3 regions of the Pseudomonas sp. PDNC002 genome follow, and region 1 is predicted to be linked to each of the others. Evidence: predicted binding sites of a transcription regulator. Region 1 holds the regulator's gene; each other region holds the start of a gene.
The links. Region 1 encodes sigma-54, which starts transcription at its own class of promoters, with help from an activator protein. Its sites were predicted from a motif close to ANTGGCATNNANNTTGCTNT; they were not measured.
Positions count from the first base shown of each region.

Region 2: the regulator sigma-54 is predicted to act here: its motif matches at 2,611-2,630, upstream of fliD (flagellar filament capping protein FliD).
Region 3: the regulator sigma-54 is predicted to act here: its motif matches at 3,148-3,167, upstream of flgB (flagellar basal body rod protein FlgB).

Region 1 covers NZ_CP070356.1:2,334,870-2,341,745, forward strand. The annotation lists gene ptsN (PTS IIA-like nitrogen regulatory protein PtsN) at 1-320, opposite strand, end outside; gene raiA (ribosome-associated translation inhibitor RaiA) at 329-637, opposite strand; gene JVX91_RS10825 (RNA polymerase factor sigma-54) at 716-2,218, opposite strand; gene lptB (LPS export ABC transporter ATP-binding protein) at 2,473-3,198, opposite strand; gene lptA (lipopolysaccharide transport periplasmic protein LptA) at 3,198-3,734, opposite strand; gene lptC (LPS export ABC transporter periplasmic protein LptC) at 3,721-4,293, opposite strand; gene JVX91_RS10845 (HAD family hydrolase) at 4,302-4,826, opposite strand; gene JVX91_RS10850 (KpsF/GutQ family sugar-phosphate isomerase) at 4,827-5,801, opposite strand; gene JVX91_RS10855 (ATP-binding cassette domain-containing protein) at 6,040-6,849, shown strand; gene mlaE (lipid asymmetry maintenance ABC transporter permease subunit MlaE) at 6,849-6,876, shown strand, end outside.
Region 2 covers NZ_CP070356.1:1,418,699-1,425,574, forward strand. The annotation lists gene fliI (flagellar protein export ATPase FliI) at 1-812, shown strand, start outside; gene JVX91_RS06510 (flagellar FliJ family protein) at 812-1,234, shown strand; gene flgM (flagellar biosynthesis anti-sigma factor FlgM) at 1,422-1,706, shown strand; gene JVX91_RS06520 (flagellar protein FlgN) at 1,703-2,143, shown strand; gene fliD (flagellar filament capping protein FliD) at 2,671-4,020, shown strand; gene fliS (flagellar export chaperone FliS) at 4,017-4,415, shown strand; gene JVX91_RS06535 (hypothetical protein) at 4,399-4,716, shown strand; gene JVX91_RS06540 (flagellar hook-length control protein FliK) at 4,720-5,871, shown strand; gene JVX91_RS06545 (flagellar basal body-associated FliL family protein) at 5,916-6,404, shown strand; gene JVX91_RS06550 (FliA/WhiG family RNA polymerase sigma factor) at 6,411-6,876, shown strand, end outside.
Region 3 covers NZ_CP070356.1:3,015,007-3,021,882, reverse strand. The annotation lists gene JVX91_RS13915 (thiamine pyrophosphate-dependent enzyme) at 1-133, shown strand, start outside; gene flgE (flagellar hook protein FlgE) at 202-1,509, opposite strand; gene flgD (flagellar hook assembly protein FlgD) at 1,537-2,235, opposite strand; gene flgC (flagellar basal body rod protein FlgC) at 2,252-2,695, opposite strand; gene flgB (flagellar basal body rod protein FlgB) at 2,701-3,108, opposite strand; gene cheR (protein-glutamate O-methyltransferase CheR) at 4,691-5,512, opposite strand; gene JVX91_RS13885 (chemotaxis protein CheV) at 5,634-6,572, opposite strand; gene flgA (flagellar basal body P-ring formation chaperone FlgA) at 6,641-6,876, shown strand, end outside.

The sequences.
Region 1 (6,876 bases):
GGCACCAGCAGCACGAACACCAGGTCCACCGGAGCGCCGTCGAGGGCGTCGAAGTCTACCGGGTGGTCAAGGTGCAGGATGGCGCTGATGGGCGACTGGCAGCCGGGGAGGCGGCAGTGCGGAATGGCGATGCCATTGCCGAAACCGGTGGAGCCCAGGCGTTCCCGGGCCACCAGGCTGTCGAAGATGTCTTGGGAATCGAAACCCGGCAGCTCGCGAGCCACCAGGTTGGCGATTTGTTCGAGGACACGTTTCTTGCTGCCGCCCGGCACGTTCACGAGGGAACGGCCGGGGGTCAGGATTTGCTCAAGTCGGATCATAGAGGGGGTTAACGAACGCCCACACCTTGCTGGCGTTCGAGGTATTTTTCCTTGTGCTTGATCAGCTGGCGGTCGAGTTTGTCGGTAAGAAGGTCGATAGCCGCGTACATGTCTTCATGCTCGGCACAGGCCACCACTTCGCCTCCGGCGATGTGCAGGGTGGCTTCGATTTTCTGCTTCAGCTTCTCGACCTCCATGATGACCTGAACATTGGTGATCTTGTCGAAGTGGCGCTCCAGTCGGCCTAGTTTCTCGCCGACATAGTCGCGCAGGGCGTCGGTCACATCCAGTTGATGTCCACTGATGTTGACTTGCATACCGCTTTCTCCTTATTGCCCGTGTGTAAGTGGCAGGTTATTTGGCCTGCCGCCGGAACACCTTGGCGTGGATCAACGTCACACCAGCCGTTTACGCTCGCTGGAGGGAGAGATTCCTAGGGACTCCCGGTATTTGGCTACGGTGCGACGTGCCACTTGAATGCCCTGTGCCTCCAGTAAACCAGCGATCTTGCTGTCACTCAATGGCTTTTTCGGACTTTCAGCCGCGACCAGTTTCTTGATGATGGCGCGGATCGCGGTGGACGAGCACTCGCCGCCCTCGGAGGTGCTGACGTGGCTGGAGAAGAAATATTTCAGCTCGAAGATGCCGCGCGGCGTGTGCATGAACTTCTGCGTGGTGACGCGCGAGATGGTCGATTCATGCATGCCGACGGCTTCGGCGATGTCGTGCAGGACCAGCGGCTTCATCGCCTCCTCGCCGTACTCGAGGAAGCCGCGCTGGTGCTCGACGATCTGCGTCGCCACCTTCATCAGCGTCTCGTTGCGGCTCTGCAGGCTCTTGATGAACCAGCGCGCTTCCTGCAGCTGGTTGCGCATGAAGGTGTTGTCGGCGCTGGAGTCGGCGCGGCGCACGAGGCCGGCATACTGCGAGTTCACGCGCAGGCGTGGCACCGCTTCCTGGTTCAGCTCCACCAGCCAGCGTTCGTTGTGCTTGCGGACGATGACATCCGGCACCACGTACTCGGCTTCGCCGGACTCGATCTGCGAACCGGGGCGTGGGTGCAGCGACTGGATCAGTTCGATGGTCTCGCGCAGCTCGTCTTCCTTGAGCTTCATGCGGCGCATCAGCTGGCTGTAGTCACGGCTGCCGAGCAGGTCGAGGTGGTCGGAAACCAGCTTCAGGGCCTCGGTCAGCAGGTAGGTCTTGGCGGGCATCTGGCGAAGCTGCAGCAGCAGGCATTCGCGCAGGTTGCGTGCGCCGACACCGGCGGGTTCGAGCTGTTGGACCCGGCGCAGGACGACTTCCACTTCGTCCATTTCCACGCCCAGTTCGGGGTCGATGGAGACGAGGATGTCGTCGAGGGATTCTTCGAGGTAACCGTCGTCGTTGATGCCGTCGATGATGCTCAGGGCGATCAGGCGGTCGGTGTCGGACATCGGTGCCAGGTTCAGTTGCCACAGCAGGTGGCTCTGCAGGCTCTCGCCGGCGGAGGTGCGGGAGGTGAAGTCCCACTCGTCGTCGTCGTTGCTGGGCAGGCTGCTGGCGCTGGTCTGGTAGATGTCTTCCCAGGCGGTATCGACGGGAAGCTCGTTGGGGATGCGCTCGGCCCACTGGTCCTCGTCGAGGCTGTCGGCGTTGGGCGTGGTGCTTTCCTGGAAGTTGTCCTGGGAGTTGCTGCTGGTGCCGTTGACGGCGGACTCGGCGCCGTCGGCCATGGGGTCGCTGTTGTCGTAGTCCTCGCCCTCTTCCTGGCGCTCCAGCATCGGGTTGGACTCCAGGGCTTCCTGGATTTCCTGTTGGAGGTCCAGCGTGGAGAGCTGGAGCAGTCGGATGGCCTGTTGCAGCTGCGGGGTCATCGTCAGCTGCTGGCCCATCTTGAGGACTAGCGATGGTTTCATGGCTGGAACTAGGCACCTTGTTCGCTGGCGCAAAGCGCGCCATATCCACGACTACGGACGCCGGGGCGCCGCGAGGAAGCAAATTATATGCCTGAGTTTGGACGCTTTGCCTAGAGGCTGTCGACCTTTCGTTACAACCCGGTTGCGCCAGGGGATGCCGGGCAGCCGAATGCGTCGTGGAGCGGCAGGCGAGCCGCGCCACGGGCGAGGGGAGGGATTGGCTGCCGCGCCCAGGCAGGGCGCGGTGTGGGGCCTTAGAGGCGGAACTCGTGGCCCAGGTAGACTTCCTTCACCAGGTCGTTGGCGAGGATGCTTTCGGCGCTGCCTTCGGCGATCAGCTGACCGTCGTTGACGATGTACGCCGTCTCGCAGATATCCAGGGTTTCGCGGACGTTGTGGTCGGTGATCAGTACACCGATACCCTTGGCCTTGAGGTGATGGATGATCTGCTTGATGTCGCCTACGGAGATCGGATCGACGCCGGCGAAGGGTTCGTCCAGCAGGATGAACTTCGGCGAGCTGGCCAGGGCGCGAGCGATTTCCACACGGCGGCGTTCACCGCCGGACAAGCTCATGCCGAGGTTGTCGCGGATGTGGTGGATGTGGAATTCCTCGAGCAGGCTTTCCAGGGCTTCCTGGCGGCCGGCGCGATCGAGGTCGCTACGGGTTTCCAGGATGGCGCCGATGTTGTCCGCCACCGACAGCTTGCGGAAGATCGAGGCTTCCTGGGGCAGGTAGCCGATGCCTGCGCGCGCGCGGCCGTGCATGGGCAGGTGCGTGACGTCCTGCTCGTCGATGCGCACGATTCCCTGATCGGCGCGGACCAGGCCGACGATCATGTAGAAGCAGGTGGTCTTGCCCGCTCCGTTGGGGCCGAGCAGGCCGACGATCTGCCCGCTTTCGATGCTCATGCTGACATCGCGGACGACTTGCCGGCTCTTGTAGCTCTTGGCGAGGTGCTGCGCGGTTAGCGTTGCCATTACTGCGCTTGATCCTGCTTTTTCTTGGGCTGGATGACCATGTCGATACGCGGGCGCGGCGTGGTCACCTGGGCGCCGGTGGCGCGGCCTGCGTTGACGATCTGGCGCTGGGTGTCGTAGACGATCTTCTCGCCTTCGAAGGTGTTGCCTTCCTGGATTACCTTGGCCTGGTCGATCAGGACGACGCGGTTCTGGGTGACGAAGTACTGGATCGTCAGGCCGTAGGCCTGGGTGATCTGCTTTTCCGGCGCCGGCTTCTGCTCGAAGTAGGCGGGCTTGCCGACCGAGGTAACGACTTCGATGTCGCCGTCCTTGTTCTGCTTGAGCGTAACGGTGTTGCCGGTCAGCTTCATGCTGCCCTGGGTCACCACCACGTCGCCTCTATAGACGGCCACGCCCTGCTTGTCATCCAGTTCGGCACTGTCGGCCTGAACGCGGATCGGCTGTTCCCGGTCGGTGGGAAGGGCCCAGGCGGCAGAGCTGCCGATAGCGGCGGCGAGGCTGAAAAGAAGGGGGAGGGTGTTAACGAGCCTCATGCTGACCTCTTACGTTGGACAGCAGGAGCATCCGGCTGTCTTTCAGATACGCTTTCATGCCAACTGCCGTGGTCACACCGTTGGGTTCGGTGATCTTCACGGGCTGGTCAGTCTGCGCATAGTCCTTGTCTGGGAACACCGTCATGCGCGAGGTGTTGAGCAGGAGCGTGCGCTGCTGCGCGTCGGTGCGCGCAACGCGCACGTCGTCGATCAGCTCGACCTGCTTGCCTTCGGGGGCCACTTCGGCGCGAACGCTCTGGACATGCCACGGCTGCGGCTCATTCTCCCGGTGGAAGTAGAGGTCAGGCGTGGTGACCAGGGTCACGTCGGTTGCTTTCAGGTGTTCGAGCTTGTCGGCGGTCATCTCGTAGGCGAGGCTGCCGTCGGGGCGGAACTGCACGCTGTGCGCGTTGACCGCATAGAAATCGATGGCGTCGCTGGTCTGCGACTTGAGTTGCCGCTCGCTGAAGTCCAGGCGCACGTTCCAGTAATAGCCGAGGGCGATCATCAGGATGGCGATCAGGGCGAGCAACAGCTTTTGGCGGAATGTCTTGGGCATGTTCGGCTCTAGAGGTACGCACTTTGGGCGGCGTCGAGAGTGCCCTGGGCGCGCATGATCAGCTCGCAGAATTCGCGCGCCGCTCCTTCGCCACCGCGAGCCTGGGTCACGCCATCGGCGTGCTGGCGCACGAACGGGTCGGCGCTGGCGACCGCCATGCCCAGCCCGGCGCGGCGAATGGCCGGCAGGTCGGGCAGGTCGTCACCCAGGTAGGCAACTTCTTCATAGCCTAGACCCAGTTCCGTGAGCAGTTCGTCAAGGGCGACCAGCTTGTCTTCACGTCCCTGGAACAGGTGATTGATGCCCAGGTTCTTCGCCCGGCGCTCGACCACCAGGCTGGAACGGCCGGTGATGATCGCGGTGCGCACGCCGGAGGCCATGAGCATCTTGATGCCGTGGCCATCCAGGGTGTTGAAGGTCTTGAACTCACCGCCATCGGGCAGGAAGTAGAGTTTGCCGTCGGTGAGCACGCCATCGACGTCGAACACCGCGAGGCGGATCGCTTTCGCGCGTTGCAGCAGGTCAGCGGTCATTCAGATCACTCCCGCGCGAGTCAGGTCGTGGACGTGGAGGACGCCGACCGGGTGGTCATTGTCGTCGACCACGACCAGGACGTTGATCTTGTGGTCGTCCATGATCTTCAGTGCTTCGGCGGCGAGCATGTCCGGGCGGGCGGTCTTGCCATGTACGGTCATGACCTGGTCGATGGTGACCTGGCGGACGTCCAGGCCCTTGTCCAGGGTGCGGCGCAGGTCGCCGTCGGTGAAGACGCCGGCGAGGTGGCCGTCTTCGCCCAGGATGATGGTCATGCCCAGGCCCTTGCGGGTCATTTCCAGCAGCGCGCCGCTGAGTGAGGTGCCGGGGGAAACCTGCGGCAGTTCTTCACCCACGTGCATGATGTTTTCCACTTTCAGCAACAATCGACGGCCCAGTGCGCCGCCCGGATGCGAGAAAGCGAAGTCCTCGGCGGTGAAGCCGCGGGCTTCCAACAGGGCGATGGCGAGGGCGTCGCCCAGCACCAGGGATACCGTGGTGGAAGAGGTCGGCGCCAGGTTCAGCGAGCAGGCTTCGTGCTCGACGCCAGCGTCCAGGTTGACCGCGGCGGCCTTGGCCAAAGGCGAGTCGGGCTTGCCGGTCATGCTCACCAGGGTGATGCCCAGGCGCTTGATCAGCGGCAGCAGGGTGACGATTTCCGCGGTGGAGCCGGAGTTGGACAGGGCCAGGACGACGTCGTCCTTGGTGATCATGCCCATGTCGCCGTGGCTGGCTTCGGCCGGGTGTACAAAAAACGACGGGGTGCCGGTGCTCGCCAGGGTGGCGGCGATCTTGCGGCCGATGTGCCCGGACTTGCCCATGCCGACCACGACCACGCGGCCCTTGCAGTTCAGCAGCAGCTCGCAAGCCAGGGAGAAGTCGGCACCAATACGCGGCAACAGGGCGTCCACCGAGTCACGCTCGAGGCGGATGGTGCGCTGTGCCGACTGGATGAAATCGTGATTCTGGCTCATGTTCGAAGGGCGTGGGGCGAAATGAAGTGCGAGATTATAACGGGAAAGCGACGAAGGCTTCATCACAGACATCTCAATGTTGGCCGCATTTTGCTGAACTGTGGCTTAACGGCGGCTTAGCAGGCCTTGGGGCGTGGCTTCGCGGGGTGTTATAGTTCGCGGCCGTTCGGCCTGTCGCGCCGTGTTTCTGCCGTGAGACAGACGGGGCAACGGACAGCGCCGTGATGAAAGGAGTTCTATGAGCACCAATGACCAATACGCGGTCGAGCTGAAGGGCCTGAGCTTCAAGCGCGGCACGCGTACGATTTTCGATAACGTGGACATCCGCATTCCACGCGGCAAGGTCACCGGGATCATGGGGCCGTCGGGCTGTGGCAAGACCACCCTGTTGCGACTGATCGCCGCCCAGCTGCGACCGGCGAAGGGCGAAGTGTGGGTCAACGGCCAGAACCTCCCGTCGCTGGGTCGCAGCGACCTGTTCGACATGCGCAAGCAGTTCGGCGTGCTGTTCCAGAGCGGCGCGCTGTTCACCGATCTGGACGTCTTCGAGAACGTCGCCTTCCCCCTGCGCGTGCACACCGAACTGCCCGAGGACATGATTCGTGACATTGTCCTGATGAAACTGCAGGCCGTCGGCCTGCGCGGGGCAGTGGAGCTGATGCCGGATGAGCTGTCCGGCGGCATGAAGCGTCGCGTGGCGCTGGCCCGTGCCATCGCGCTGGATCCGCAGATTCTGATGTACGACGAGCCCTTCGTGGGCCAGGACCCGATCGCCATGGGCGTGCTGGTGCGCCTGATCCGCCTGCTCAACGATGCCCTGGGCATCACCAGTATCGTTGTCTCCCACGATCTGGCGGAAACCGCGAGCATCGCCGACTACATCTATATCGTCGGTGACGGTCGGGTGCTTGGCCATGGGACGCCGGCCGACCTGCAAGGGCTCGACGATCCGCGCGTTCGCCAGTTCATGAAGGGCATCCCGGACGGCCCCGTGCCGTTCCATTATCCTGCCCGCGATTACCGCGCCGACCTGCTGGGAGAACGTTGATGCGCAAGACTTCACCGCTCGAGCGCA
Region 2 (6,876 bases), 920 kb from region 1:
GCAAGAGCGTGCTGCTGGGGATGATCACCCGGCAGACCAAGGCCGATGTGGTAGTCGTCGGCCTGATCGGCGAGCGCGGCCGCGAGGTGCAGGAGTTCATCCTGCACTCCCTCGGCCCGGAAGGTTTGCAGAAGGCCGTGGTGGTGGTGGCGCCGGCCAATGAATCGCCATTGATGCGCCTGAAGGCCACCGAGCTGTGCCACAGCATCGCCGCGTATTTCCGCGACCAGGGCAAGGACGTGCTTCTGCTGGTGGACTCCCTGACCCGCTACGCCATGGCCCAGCGCGAGATCGCCCTGGCGCTGGGCGAGCCGCCGGCGACCAAGGGCTATCCGCCGTCGGTGTTCGGCATGCTCCCGGAACTGGTGGAAAGTGCCGGCAACGGCGAGGGCGAGACGGGCAGCCTGAGCGCCATCTACACCGTGCTGGCGGAAGGCGACGACCACCAGGACCCGATCGTCGATTGCGCCCGTGCGATCCTCGATGGGCACATTGTGCTGTCGCGGCGCCTGGCGGATGTCGGACATTACCCGGCCATCGACATCGGCGCTTCGGTCAGTCGCTGCATGAGCCAGGTGGCGGACCCTCTGCATCTTTCCGCGGCAAGGCAGTTCAAGGAGTTCAGCGGCACCTACGAGCGCATCAAGGAGCTCATCCCGCTGGGCGGCTACACGCCGGGCATGGACGTGAAGACCGACCGCGCCGTGCAGCTGGCGCCGATGCTGGAGCGCTACCTGCGCCAGGAAACGGCGGATGGTGCCGAGCTGGCCAACAGCGTCGCCACCCTGCAAAGCATCGTTGGTGGCCGCTGATGAAGGCGCAGATCGACATGCTCGGGCGCCTGGCCGATGTGCGCGGTGGCAAGGTCCGCGAGCTGCTGGGTCGAGTGAATTACCAGCAGACGCTGTGCCAGCGCTACCGCAACAACATCACCGGACTCGACCGCCTGTGTGGCTTCAGTGTCGCCACCAGCACGCCGTTGCAGCGGCACAACCAGCAGCAGTACAAGGCGACCCTGCACAAGATGCTGCAGTTGCAGCGCCGCGAGCTGGAAGTCGCCGAACAGGCCCTGGCGCGTATTCAGGGCGAGTTGCTGGCGGCCATGCGCAGCGAGAAGGTGCTGACCCAGGTCATCGAGGCCAAGGTCGGCCAATGGCAGGCGCAGCTTGCGCAGCAGGAACAGAAAATCCAGGATGGCCTCGCCGCGCAGTCCTGGTGGCGGGCGCGGGCTTGAAACCGGTGAACATGGCGGATAACGCGTTCCGCGTTATGCGCCCTACGCCGGGACATGGAGCCGTAGGGCGAATAACCGCTTGCGGTTATCCGCCGGCCGTTTGGCGAACTCTGAACATGGCATTTAAGTTTTCCTTCGAGGCGGTCGCCCTCTGAGGGAAAGCCCCAAAAATACTCGGATAACGACCATGGAAATCACCCGGCAACTGACCAGCGCCGCGCTGGCCACCAGCGAGTCCGCCAAGAGCGCGCGCAGCGAGCGTGCCGCCCCGGTGGCAGAGACCAGCGCCAGTGCGCCGGTCAGCGATTCGCTGCGCCTGGACGAGATGCAGGAAACCCTGCGCGCCATGCCCGACGTGGACCAGGATCGCGTCGCCGAAATCCGCCGCGCCCTGATGAATGGCGATCTGGCCAACGACACACGCCTGCTCGCCACCAGCATTCTCTCCTACCATCGCGGCAGCGACGCATGACCCAGCGCGCGCGGCTGTTGCAGGTGATCGAGCAGGACATCCAGCAGGATGCCCGCGATTGCCTGGCGCTGCGCGAGCGCCTGCAGGAGCTGTATCGCCACCTGCTGGCGCGGGACAGCGCGCAGATCGAAGCGCTGAATCCCGATATCCAGGCGCTGCTCGACGCTGTCGCCGGCCGCGCCCAGCGCCGCAGCCGCGTGCTGCGCGCCTTCCATCTGCCGATGGACGCAGAGGGCATGCGCACGCTGCTCTCCAACTACACGCCGCCGCGCCGTGAGGAGCTGCAGCAGGAGTGGCTGCAACTGGGCCAGCTCACTGCCCAGTGCAAGCGCCTCAACGAGCGCAACGGCAAGCTGCTGGCGATGCACCACGACATCCTCAGCCAGCTGATGGGCGATCCGCGCGAACAGCCGGTGTATTCCCAGCAGCTGTACTGACCTGATTCGTAGGAGCGGACTCCGTCCGCGATGGTGTCCGGCGTGATGCGGACCTATCGCGGACGGAGTCCGCTCCTACGCGAGTTCCTGTCTCTCTGTGCAGTGCACAAGGCCCCTCACCCTAACCCTCTCCCGCTTGCGGGAGAGGGGACCGTTCGGCGCAGGATGAAACCTCGACATCAGCCAGCACAATCTGCCCCCTCTCCCTCAGGAGCGGGGCGCGTAGCCAGGGCTGGGGTGAGGGAAGGCCGCTGGCAGCGATACGTCCGGCAGCGGCTGCAGAGTCTGCAAAAACACCCCGCCGAAACCCCTTAACAAATCCCTCCCCACGGTCGCCCTTCCTCTGCATCAGGGCGCGCGCCCGGCAGGCGGAAATTCCGCTTCCCGCTACGCGCCAAACCACGCCGGGCGGAAGTTCACCTTCTCCCCGGGTAGCCCGCAAAGCCTTGAACGACGGGCCTTACGGCATTGGCATCGTAATTGCTCCTGACCTTATGCAGAGGGGGGGCACAAAGAGGTGGATTCAGATGGCGACCATAGATTCCGATTACGTCAAACAGATGGCCCAGCAGCTGGCCACGTACGAAGTGCAGAACGGCCTGAGCAAGGCTGATCGCAACAAGTCGTCGTACCAGTCCCAGCTGACCGCGGTGACCTCCCTGGAGACGGCGCTCAAGAGCTTCTCCACGGCGGTGAAGAACCTGCAGGGCGTGACCGGCAGCAAGACCAGCATGCTGGTCAACAGCGCCACCCTGAGCAAGGACGGCTACCTGACCGCCAAGGTGGACAAGACCGCTGTGCCCGGCAGCTACGACTTCTTCGTCGAGCAGCTCGCCACCAGTCACCAGCTGTCGCTCTCCGGTTTGCAGGCCAGCGACATCGACACCCAGGGCACCCTGACCCTGGGCCAGAACGGCAAGTCCTTCGACATCGACCTGAGCAAGATCGACACCGACGGTGACGGCAGCAACTCGCTGGACGAGTTGGCTGCGGCGATCAACAAGGCCACCGACAACACCGGCGTGAAGGCCACCCTGGTGCGCAGCAACGGCCAGGTCTCGCTGGTACTGGGCGCGGACAAGTCCGGCGCGGCGAATGCCATCAGCCTGTCGCTGAGCGGCACCGACAGCGGTAACAGCGCCTTCGAGAACGCCATCGGCAATCCGCAGGAGCTGTCCAAGGCGCAGGACGCCCGTGTCCGCCTGGGCGGCGAGAGCGGCATGTTGCTGAGCAACGCCAGCAACACCTTCGACAACATCATCGACGGCGTCAGCGTCACCTTCACCCAGGCGCAGAAGCCCGGCGAGGCGCCCATCACCATGACCGTGGCGCAGGATCAGAGCGAGACCAAGAAGAAGGTGCAGACCTTCATCGACGCCTTCAATGCGCTGGCCGGCCAGATCGACAGCCTGACCGCCGCCGGCGACCAGAACGGCAACGCCCGTGGCGCCCTGGCTGGCGACTCCAGCGTGCGGGCCATCGAGAACGCGCTGAACCAGATGGTCCGCACCACCTTCGGCGGCGCCAACCTGATCAACTTCGGCATCAGCGCCGACCGCAGCGGCAAGCTGACCCTCGATGCCACGCGCTTCGAGAAGGCCATCGCCGCCGACCCGGAAGGGCTCGACAAGCTGTTCATGGGCAAGGGCAACCTGCTCGACAGCCTGGACAAGGGTGTCGCGGTCTACACCAACAGCACCAACGGTGTGATGAAGAACCGCAAGGACGCGCTGAACAACAGCCTGCGCCGCGTCGACGATGACTACGACAACCTGCAGAAGCAGTACGACACCTACTACGCGCGCTACCTCAAGCAATACACCTCGATGATGCAGGTCATGCAGTCGATGAGTCAGACCAGCGGGATGTTCGGATGAGTGCCTACGGCATGAACGAAAGCTACGACAGCTATCGGATGATCGACCTGGAGGCCAAGGCCGCGTCGTCTTCGCCCTATGAACTGGTGCTGGTGCTGTTCGACGGCCTGCTCGACGAGCTGGCCCGTGCCCGTGGGCATATCGAGCACAAGCGTTATCAGCAGAAGGGCCGCTCGCTGGAGAAGTGCCTGAACATCCTCAATGGGCTCAACGGCGCGCTCGACTACGAGAATGGCGGCGACACCGTCCAGGGCCTGGCGCGCCTGTACGACTACTGCATCTACCGGCTCTCCGACGTCAGCGTGTCGCTGGACGTCGCCGGCATCGATGAAGTCGTGCGCCTGCTGGGCATCCTGCGCGAAGGCTGGGAGGGCGTGAGTGCCGCTCGTGGATGATCGCCAGCGCCTGCTCGAGCTGTACGAACGGCTCGGTGCGGCGCTGCAGCGCAAGGACTGGAAAGCCATGGGGCAGGTCGACCTGGCGATCCGCGCGCAACTGGTGACGATGTCGTCGCAAGCCGGGTTGGCGGCCGATGTGCTGCTGGCCAAGAAACGTCTCAAGCGCCTGCATGAGCAGGCATCCCAGGCCTGCGCCGAGGAGTGCGAGCGCCTGCGTCGCCTGCTGCTGTCGCACCTGGAGTACGCCGAGGGGCGTTCGGCGTACATGCAGGTGGACAGCTTCCAGGAGGGTCGATAGACCGTGATCCAGTTACCGACCCAATCCCCGCCCACCACGGACCGCGATGCGCGCCCGGTGGCCGAGGCACGTCCGCCGGTTTCAACGCGTGACGACTCACGCGTTGCCGGCTTCCGCGCGCAGCAGCCGACGCAGTCGAATGCCGGCGAGCGGGCGATCAGCGTGCAGTCCTTCCTGACCCAGTTCGACACGGCGCAGGTCGAGCAAACCACGCAGCCACCGACCGTCGCGCAGCCGGGGCTTCCCGAGGCACTGCCTGCGGAAGACACCGACGCCGACATGTCCGCCCAGCGGGTCGACGATGCCTCGCCTTCCGGCGCGGAAAGCTGGCTCGCCGGCATGCTCAGCCAGGCCGGGCTGGTGGTCCAGGCGCGGGATAATCCACCGGCACGGACTTCCGCACAGGTTCCGGGGTTCGCCACCCAGTCCGTCGATCCATCTGTGCAGTCCGCACCCGCTGCGGTCAAGCCCGAAGACATGCTGCTGCCGCCCGCCGAGCCGCAGGACGAGGCTGGGAAAGTCGCTGCCCCGGCCCCGCGCGAGGCCACCCAGAGCCAGGCGCAGACGCTGCTGCAACAGCACCTGACTGCGACCTCGGTGGCACCGGAATCCCCCGCGCCGTCATTGCCTGGTGCAGCGCCCGTCACGAGTCTTCCGGCCGGCGACAACAACGCTCCAGCCACTGTCAGCGCAGCCGCGACGCCACTGTTCGACAAGCCCCTGCACCTCAAGGGCAACACCGAGGCCCATTGGGGCGAGCAGATGCTGACGGCGCTGCGCGACAACGTCGAGCTGCAACTGACCCAGCGCGTACAGAACGCCACGATCCGTCTCGATCCGCCGGAGCTGGGCGCCATGGAGATCCTCGTGCGCCACGAGGCCGGCCAGCTCAACGTGCAGATTTCCGCCAGCAACGGCGACGTCGTGCGCCTGCTGCAGAACACCAGCGAGCGACTGCGCCAGGAGCTGGTCGGGCAGAACTTCCTGCAGGTCAACGTGCAGGTCTCGCCCGATGCCCAGTCCGGCCAGCAAGGCCAGCAGAACCGCCAGCGCTTTGCCGACGAGCAGGTCGCGGTCGCCGCCAACCCGCGCGATGCGCAGGCGGGCGAGCGCTCCGCGCCGCGTGGCGACAGCGACGTACTGATTACCGTGTAGGCCGTCTGCGGTCCGCATCCCCACAGGATTTTTCGAGAAACCCCATGTCCACGCCGCGTCTCGTTCTACTGATGCTCATCGTGAATATCGCCGTCGTGCTGGGTGGCGTGTTCGTCAATTACAAGATGATCAAGTCCGCCAGCCTCGCCCCGGCCGCTGCTGCTTCCGACAAGGAGGGCGGCAAGGAAGACGCCGGGGAGGAGGAAGAGCAGGAGAGCGCCGAATACCTCTTCGTGCCGGTGGAAAAGATCATCGTCAGCTCCCGTGGCGAAGACCGCGAACACTACTTCGTGATCGACCTGGTGCTGCAGGCCAAGGCTGAGCAGGAGCGCAAGAAGCTGGAAAGCGTCGCGCCCATGGTGCGCAGCTCGGTGGTTGCAAACCTGACCCCGGAGAAGTTCGAAGTGCTGCGTGCCATGCCCATCGGCGACGTGCAGACGCGCCTGGAGAAGGCGGTGATCGACGACTTCGCCGCGCGCAAGGTGGTGGTGCCCTTCGAGCACGTGATGCTCAGCAAGATGGTCGTCCAGTAAGCCGCCATGCATGCCCTTCGCGATCCCGCCTGCGACTACGTCGCCGCCTATGCCGGTGAGGGTGGACATGTCCGCCTGACGCCGGCCGCCGAGCAGCGCTGGATGATGCAGTACCTGCCCCTGGTACGCCGCATCGTCAGCCAGCTGTCGCTGCAGGCCAACCAGGTGCTGGACCGCGAGGACATGGAGCAGATCGGCCTGATGGGCCTGCTTGAAGGCCTGCGCCGCTACGGCGAACCGGATGAGCAGTTCGGCCGTTTCGCCGCGCTGCGTATCCGTGGTGCGATCCTCGACGAACTTCGTCGCCTCGACTGGCGGCCGCGCCAGGTCCGGCAACAGGCGCACAAGGTGCGCGATGCGATCCGCGCGCTGGCACGCCAGCTCGGCCGCGTGCCCAGCGACGAAGAGGTACTCGCCGCCACCGGTCTCGACGAGGCGGGCTACCAGGACTACCTGCGCGCCGAATCCTCCG
Region 3 (6,876 bases), 680 kb from region 1:
CCAGGAACTGGTGCTGCCGCCAGCCATCTCCGTCGAGTCGGCCAAGGGCATGGCGCTGTATGCCGCCAAGGCCGTCATCAGCGGTCACTCCGACGACCTGCTGACGATGATCGAAAACCATCTCGTGCGATAAAGCCGGCGCACTGAACGACAAAGGCCCCGCCGGTCATCCCGGCGGGGCCTTTGCTTGTCACCAGCCCATCAACGGATGTTGATGATGGTGTCGGAGATGGTGCTTTCGGTCTGCACGGTCTTGGCGTTCGCCTGGTAGTTGCGCTGGGCGACGATCAGGTTCACCAGTTGCGCGGTCAGGTCGACGTTGGACTCCTCCAGCGAACCCGAACCCACCGAGCCGAGGGTGCCGGAAGTCGGTGCACCGATCACCGCCTCGCCCGAGGCCAGCGACTGCTTCCAGCCGGTGTTGCCCACCGGGGTCAGGCCCTGGGTGTTGGCGAAGTTGGCCAGGATCACCTGGCCGATCACCTTCGACTGACCGTTGGTGTAGGTGGCATACATCTGGCCGTCTTCGGAGAACGACAGGCCGGACATCTGGCCAGTGGCGTAGCCGTCCTGGGTCACCGCCGTCACGGCGAAGGCCGCGTTGGTCTGGGTGGTCTTGGTCAGGTCAAGGCTGATGCCGCCAGTGGCCCCCGCCGCGCCATTGCCGCCCCAGGTCACCGGGTTGGAGTTGGGGTTGGTCACCGCGGCCGGCACCCAGCCAGTGAGCGTCATGGTCTTGTCGGCGTTGACGGTCATGCCGGTGGAGGCGATACCCGTCAACTGGCCGGCGCTGTTGAAGGTCAGGTCACTGCTCAGCGGCGTGGTGCTGGTCGGGGTCTGCGGGTTGCGACCGTCCACCAGGGTGTACATGCTCCAGTTGTTGCTGCTGTCCTTGACGAAGTAGTTCGTCATGGTGTGCGAGTTGCCCTGGGAGTCGTAGATGTCCACGGAAGTCGACCAGTTGTAGCTGTCCGAGTCGGTGGCATCGAACGGCGTGGTCTTGGGCGTGGTGGCGTTGGAGTTCAGGCTCAGCGTCGAGGTGATCGCGGTGGTCGGGCTCGGCGGCTGGTTGGCGGTGTCGACCTTCAGGTCGGTGATCACGCCATTGACGATGGAGCCATTGGCGTTGGTGCCGTAGCCCTGCAGGCGATTGCCCGAGCCATCGATGATGTAGCCGCTCGGATCGGTGTGGAAGGTGCCGTTGCGGGTGTACACGCGGGCGCCGTTGTCGCTGGTCATGAAGAAGCCGTTGCCGCTGACGGACAGGTCCAGGCTGCGACCGGTATTGTTCAGGTTGCCCTGGGTGAATTGCTGCGACACCGACTGGGTGATCACGCCGCTACCCACGGCGTTGCGGCCGGTACCCAGCATCGACGAGGCATAGAGGTCGGCGAACTCGGTGCGCGACGACTTGAAGCCGGTGGTGCCGACGTTGGCGATGTTGTTGCCGGTCACGTTCAGATCCATGGACGCGGCGTTGAGTCCACTCAGGGCGGTATTGAAAGACATGTGTTGCTCCTGTGCCGAAACGCGGCGTTATTTTCCGATGGTCTGAATGCTGGAAGCCGAGACGGCGCCGATACCAGCCAGGTTCAGGGTCATTTCGCCGCCGTTCTGGCCCAGCGTGACGCTGTTGACCGTGGCGGGCAGGTAGGTGGTCAGGGCGGTACTGGTGCCGTCCAGCGTGGCGGTGGCCTTCACGGTGTAGGAACCGGCATCCACCAGCTCGCCGCTGTCGTTCTTGCCGTCCCAGGTGAAGTCGATGTTGCCGGCCTTCTGGCTGCCCATGTCGACGGTGCGGACCAGGTCGCCCGAGTCGTCGTAGATCTTCAGCGTCACGCCATCGCCCTTGGACGGCATCACCAGCGAACCCTTGACGCCGGCGCTCGGGTCGTCGACCTGAACCTTGCTGGAGTTGACGATCACCGAGCGGCCGACCAGCGAGGAGGCCTGCAGGGCCTGCGACGACTGGAACGAGGAATAGAAGCTGCCCAGGGTGGTATCCAGGTTCTCCATGCTCTCCAGGCTGCTGAACTGCGCCAGCTGGGAGACGAACTCGGTGTTGTCCTGCGGGTCCAGCGGGTTCTGGTTGTTCAACTGGGTCACCAGCAGCTGCAGGAAGGAATCCTTGCCCAGCGCGCTGGTGCCGGTCTCGGCCGTGGACGCGTTCTTCTGTCCCGCGTTCAGCGACGTGAGGACCGAGTTCGAAGTGGTGTTGTCGGTATTGATGCTCATGGGGCGTCCTCTGCGCTTACTGACCCAGGGTCAGGACCTTCTGCATCATCTGCTTGGCGGTGTTCATCATTTCCGCGTTGCTCTGGAAAGAACGGCTGGCGGAGATCATGTCGGCCATCTCCTCCACCACGTTGACGTTCGGGTAGTAGACATAACCGTCCTTGTCGGCGGCCGGATGGTTCGGCTCATAGCGCGGCACCAGCGGGCTCTGGTCCTCGACCACGCCCAGTACCTGCACACCGGCGCCGGCCTGGTCGGTCTCGCCGAACAGCGATCCCTGGTCGCCGCCCTGGGCGTTCTGCAGCATGGTGGAGAACACCGGGTGACGGGCGCGGTAGGTCTGGTCGATGCTCGACGAGACGCTCTCGGCGTTGGCGATGTTCGACGCGGTGGTGTTCAGACGGGTGGTCTGGGCACTCATGCCGGTCCCGGCGATGTTGAAGACACTGGCGAGCGACATGGCGATTACTCTCCGCGCAGGGCGTTCATCAGCCCTTTGAACTTGCTGTTGAGGAAGGTGAACGAAGCCTGGAACTGCACGGAGTTCTCTGCGTAGTTGGCCTGTTCGATCTGCTCATCCACGGTGTTCTGGTCAACCGACGGCTGGTTCGGGATGCGGTACTTGAGCGATTCGTCCCCCATGGCCAGGCCATCCGCCTCGATGTGGCGGGTGTTGGTCAGGGTGGTGCTGAAGGTGCCGTTCTTCAGCTTGTCCGACTGGGCCGCCAGCACCGAGGCGAAATCCATGTCGCGCGCCTTGTAGCTGGGCGTATCGGCGTTGGCCAGGTTATTGGCCAGGACTTCAGCGCGCTGGGAGCGGAAGCTCAGTGCTTGCTGGTGGATGCCGAGGGCTTTGTCGAAGCTGATGCTCATGGTTGCGAACCTGTTTGCCGGTGTGGGCTTGCCAACACTTCAGCAAGGCCCGTGCCAGATTCGCAAATCGTTGATTATCAAAGGCTTGAGTGGGTACAGAGAGCGGCAAGGGGCGGCAAACAGCGGCAAGCGGCAACCGATTTCCTTGCCGCTACGGGCAAGACGGCAAGCTCGCCGCTGCGCCTTGCCGCCCCTTGGAAATCTCCCCGTAGGAGCGGACCTTGTCCGCGAAATCCAAAGCGCAGGAATCTGCTGCCGCAGGTGAGCTCCAAGGACTGCCGCCCGCACTCCGACAGTCGTGCCAGCGCCGGCCTGCGGGTGGATCGCGGATAAGATCCGCTCCTACAAAGAGCCGGCCCCTCAGCGCGGCTCAAAACATCGCGGACGATGCCCGCCCCTCTGCGACAGCCGATCACTGCGTAGGAGCGGACCTTGTCCGCGAAATCCAAAGCGCAGGCATCCGCTGCCGCAGGGAAGCTCCGCGGACTACCGCCCGCACTCCGCCAGTCGTGCCAGCGCCGGCCTGCGGGTGGATCGCGGATAAGATCCGCTCCTACAAGAGCCGGCCCCTCGTTGAAATTCGGCGCGGCTCAAGAACATCGCGGACGCCCCCTACGACAGCCAATCACTGCGTAGGAGCGGACCTTGTCCGCGAAATCCAAAGCGCAGGAATCTGCTGCTGCAGGGAAGCTCCGTGGACTGCCGCCCGCACTCCGCCAGTGGTGCCAGCGCCGGCCTGCGGGCGGATCGCGGATAAGATCCGCTCCTACAAAGAGCCGGCCCCACGTTGAAATTCGGCGCGGCTCAAAACATCGCGGACGACGCCCCCCTACGACAGCCGATCACTGCGTAGGAGCGGACCTTGTCCGCGAAATCCAAAGCGCAGGAATCTGCTGCCGCAGGTGAGCTCCATGGACTACCGCCCGCACTCCCCCAATCGTGCCAGCGCCAGCCTGCGGGCGGATCGCGGATAAGATCCGCTCCTACAAGAGCAGGCCCCTCGTTGAAATTCGGCGCGGCTCAAAACATCGCGGACGATACCCGCCCCTCTGCGACAGCCGATCACCGCGTAGGAGCGGACCTTGTCCGCGAAATCCAAAGCGCAGGAATCTGCTGCCGCAGGAAAGCTCCATGGACTACCGCCCGCACTCCGCCAGTGGTGCCAGCGCTGGCCTGCGGGCGGATCGCGGATAAGATCCGCTCCTACAAAGAGCCAGCCCCACGTTGAAATTCGGCGCGGCTCAAAACATCGCGGACGACGCCCCCCTACGACAGCCGATCACTGCGTAGGAGCGGACCTTGTCCGCGAAATCCAAAGCGCAGGAATCTGCTGCCGCAGGTGAGCTCCATGGACTACCGCCCGCACTCCGCCAGTGGTGCCAGCGCCGGCCTGCGGGCGAATCGCGGATAAGATCCGCTCCTACAAAGAGCTGGCCCCTCGTTGAAATTCGGCGCGGCTCAAGAACATCGCGGACGACGCCCGCCCCTACGACAACCGACCACTGCGTAGGAGCGGACCTTGTCCGCGATCAGGTGAATGCGATTGCAGGAACCCCGCCCGAACAGGCGGGGCAGCGGCCAGTCACTTGGCCTTGTAGATGATTCCCGGGCTGCACTGGACCATCTGGTAATGATCCGGCAGCGCGTTGAGCGCCTCGGAGGCGCCGAGGAACAGGTAGCCGCCGGGCTTGAGCGTGGCATGGATGCGCAGCAGGATGTCGCGCTTCACCTCGGCCGAGAAATAGATCAGCACGTTGCGGCAGAACACCATGTCGAACTTGCCCAGGGTCGCGTAGCTGTCCAGCAGGTTCAGCGCACGGAACTCCACGCGGCTCTTGATCGCCGGCTTCACCGTCCAGCGCCCCGGCGTCTTCTGGTCGAAGTAGCGCGCCAGGCGCTCCTGCGACAGGCCGCGGCCGATCGCCAGGCTGTCGTATTCACCCGCCTTGCAGGCGCTGAGCATGGAGCCGGAGAGATCAGTGGCGACGATCTGCACGCCCGCCTTCAGCTGGCCGAGGTTGGTGCGTTCGAACTCGTCGATGGCCATCGACAGCGAATAGGGTTCCTGCCCCGAGGAACAGGCCGCCGACCAGATGCGCAGGCGCTGGCCGGGGCTGGCCTTGATCATCTCCGGCAGCACGCGGTTCTTCAGCACCTCGAAGGGATAGGTATCGCGAAACCAGAGGGTCTCGTTGGTGGTCATCGCATCGACCACCTGCTCGCGCAGCTGGCTGCGCATCTGGATCTTCTGCACCAGCTCGCCCAGGGACTTGATGCCCTGCTGCTCCATCAACTTGTTCAAGCGGCTGGAGACCAGGTACTGCTTGTTGGCGCCCAGGAGGATGCCGCAGGTCTTCTCCAGGAAATCCCGGAACAGCTCGAATTCAGAATTGGTGGATGTCACAGATACGCCTCTTTGCTCGTGGACAGCTGCCGGTAAAACGACGGCAATTGCCTGACCGGTGTTCAAAAAACCTTAGACGATGCGGGCGGCACCGGCGCCACCCACACCTTGTCACGATCCGTCAGGCCGACGCGCCATCCACCGCCTTGATGCGATCCGACACGCGGGCCGCCAGGTCATCGGGACGGAACTTGGCGAGGAAGTCGTCAGCGCCGACCTTCTTCACCATGGCCTGGTTGAACACCCCGGACAACGAAGTATGCAGGAGAATGTGCAGATCCTGCATGCGCGGGTCGTGACGGATTTCCGCCGTGAGCGTGTAGCCGTCCATTTCCGGCATCTCGATATCCGAGATCACCATCAGCAGATCGCTACCCGGATGCCCACCGGCCTCCACCATCTGGTGCAGGTAATCCAGCGCCTGGCGGCCATCGTTGAGCGCCAGTACCTCGACGCCGACGGTCTCCAGGCAGCGCACCAGCTGCTTGCGCGCCACCGAGGAGTCGTCCACCACCAGCACGCGCTTGCTCACCGCGCGGGCCTGGGTGTCGGCATCCAGCACGCCTTCGGAGATGTCCTCCGAGGTCGGCGCCACTTCGGCGAGGATCTTCTCCACGTCGATGATTTCCACCAACTGGTTATCCACCCGCGTCACCGCCGTCAGGTAGTGATCGCGACCGGTGCCCTTGGGTGGCGGATGGATCGACTCCCAGTTCATGTTGACGATGCGTTCCACCGAGTGCACCAGGAAGCCCTGCACCTTGGTGTTGTACTCGGTGATGATCACGAAACTGTTGCCGATGTCCCGCAAGGCGTGACGGCCCGTGGCCAGCGCCAGATCGAGGATCGGAATGGTACCCCCGCGGATGTTCGCCACCCCGCGCACCACCTGGCTGGACTTGGGCATCACGGTCAGGCGGGGGCATTGCAGCACCTCCTTCACCTTGAACACGTTGATCCCGTACAGCTGGCTGCCGTTCAAGCGGAACAGCAGCAGTTCGAGACGATTCTGGCCAACCAGCTGCGTACGCTGGTTGACCGAATCCATGACTCCGGCCATTGAGCCTCCTGTGCACGCAACGCCGCCCCGACTCACGAAGACGGCATGACCATTGCTTGGATCGTTGCATGAAACAGGCAACGACATTTTTCCGACAGCTGAGACCCGCGCGCGCCCTGGTGGCTGCGCTGCTCGGCATGACGGGTGCGCTGACCCTCTCCCCGGCTGGGGCGGAAGGCTTCACTGCGCCTGAAATCCTTATCGGCTCCACCCAGGGCTTTCTTGAGTTCAAGGTGGAAGATTATCTGCAGACTTCCGGCATAGACGCGCGCTACGAGATCGAAGTCGCACGCATCGACCCCCG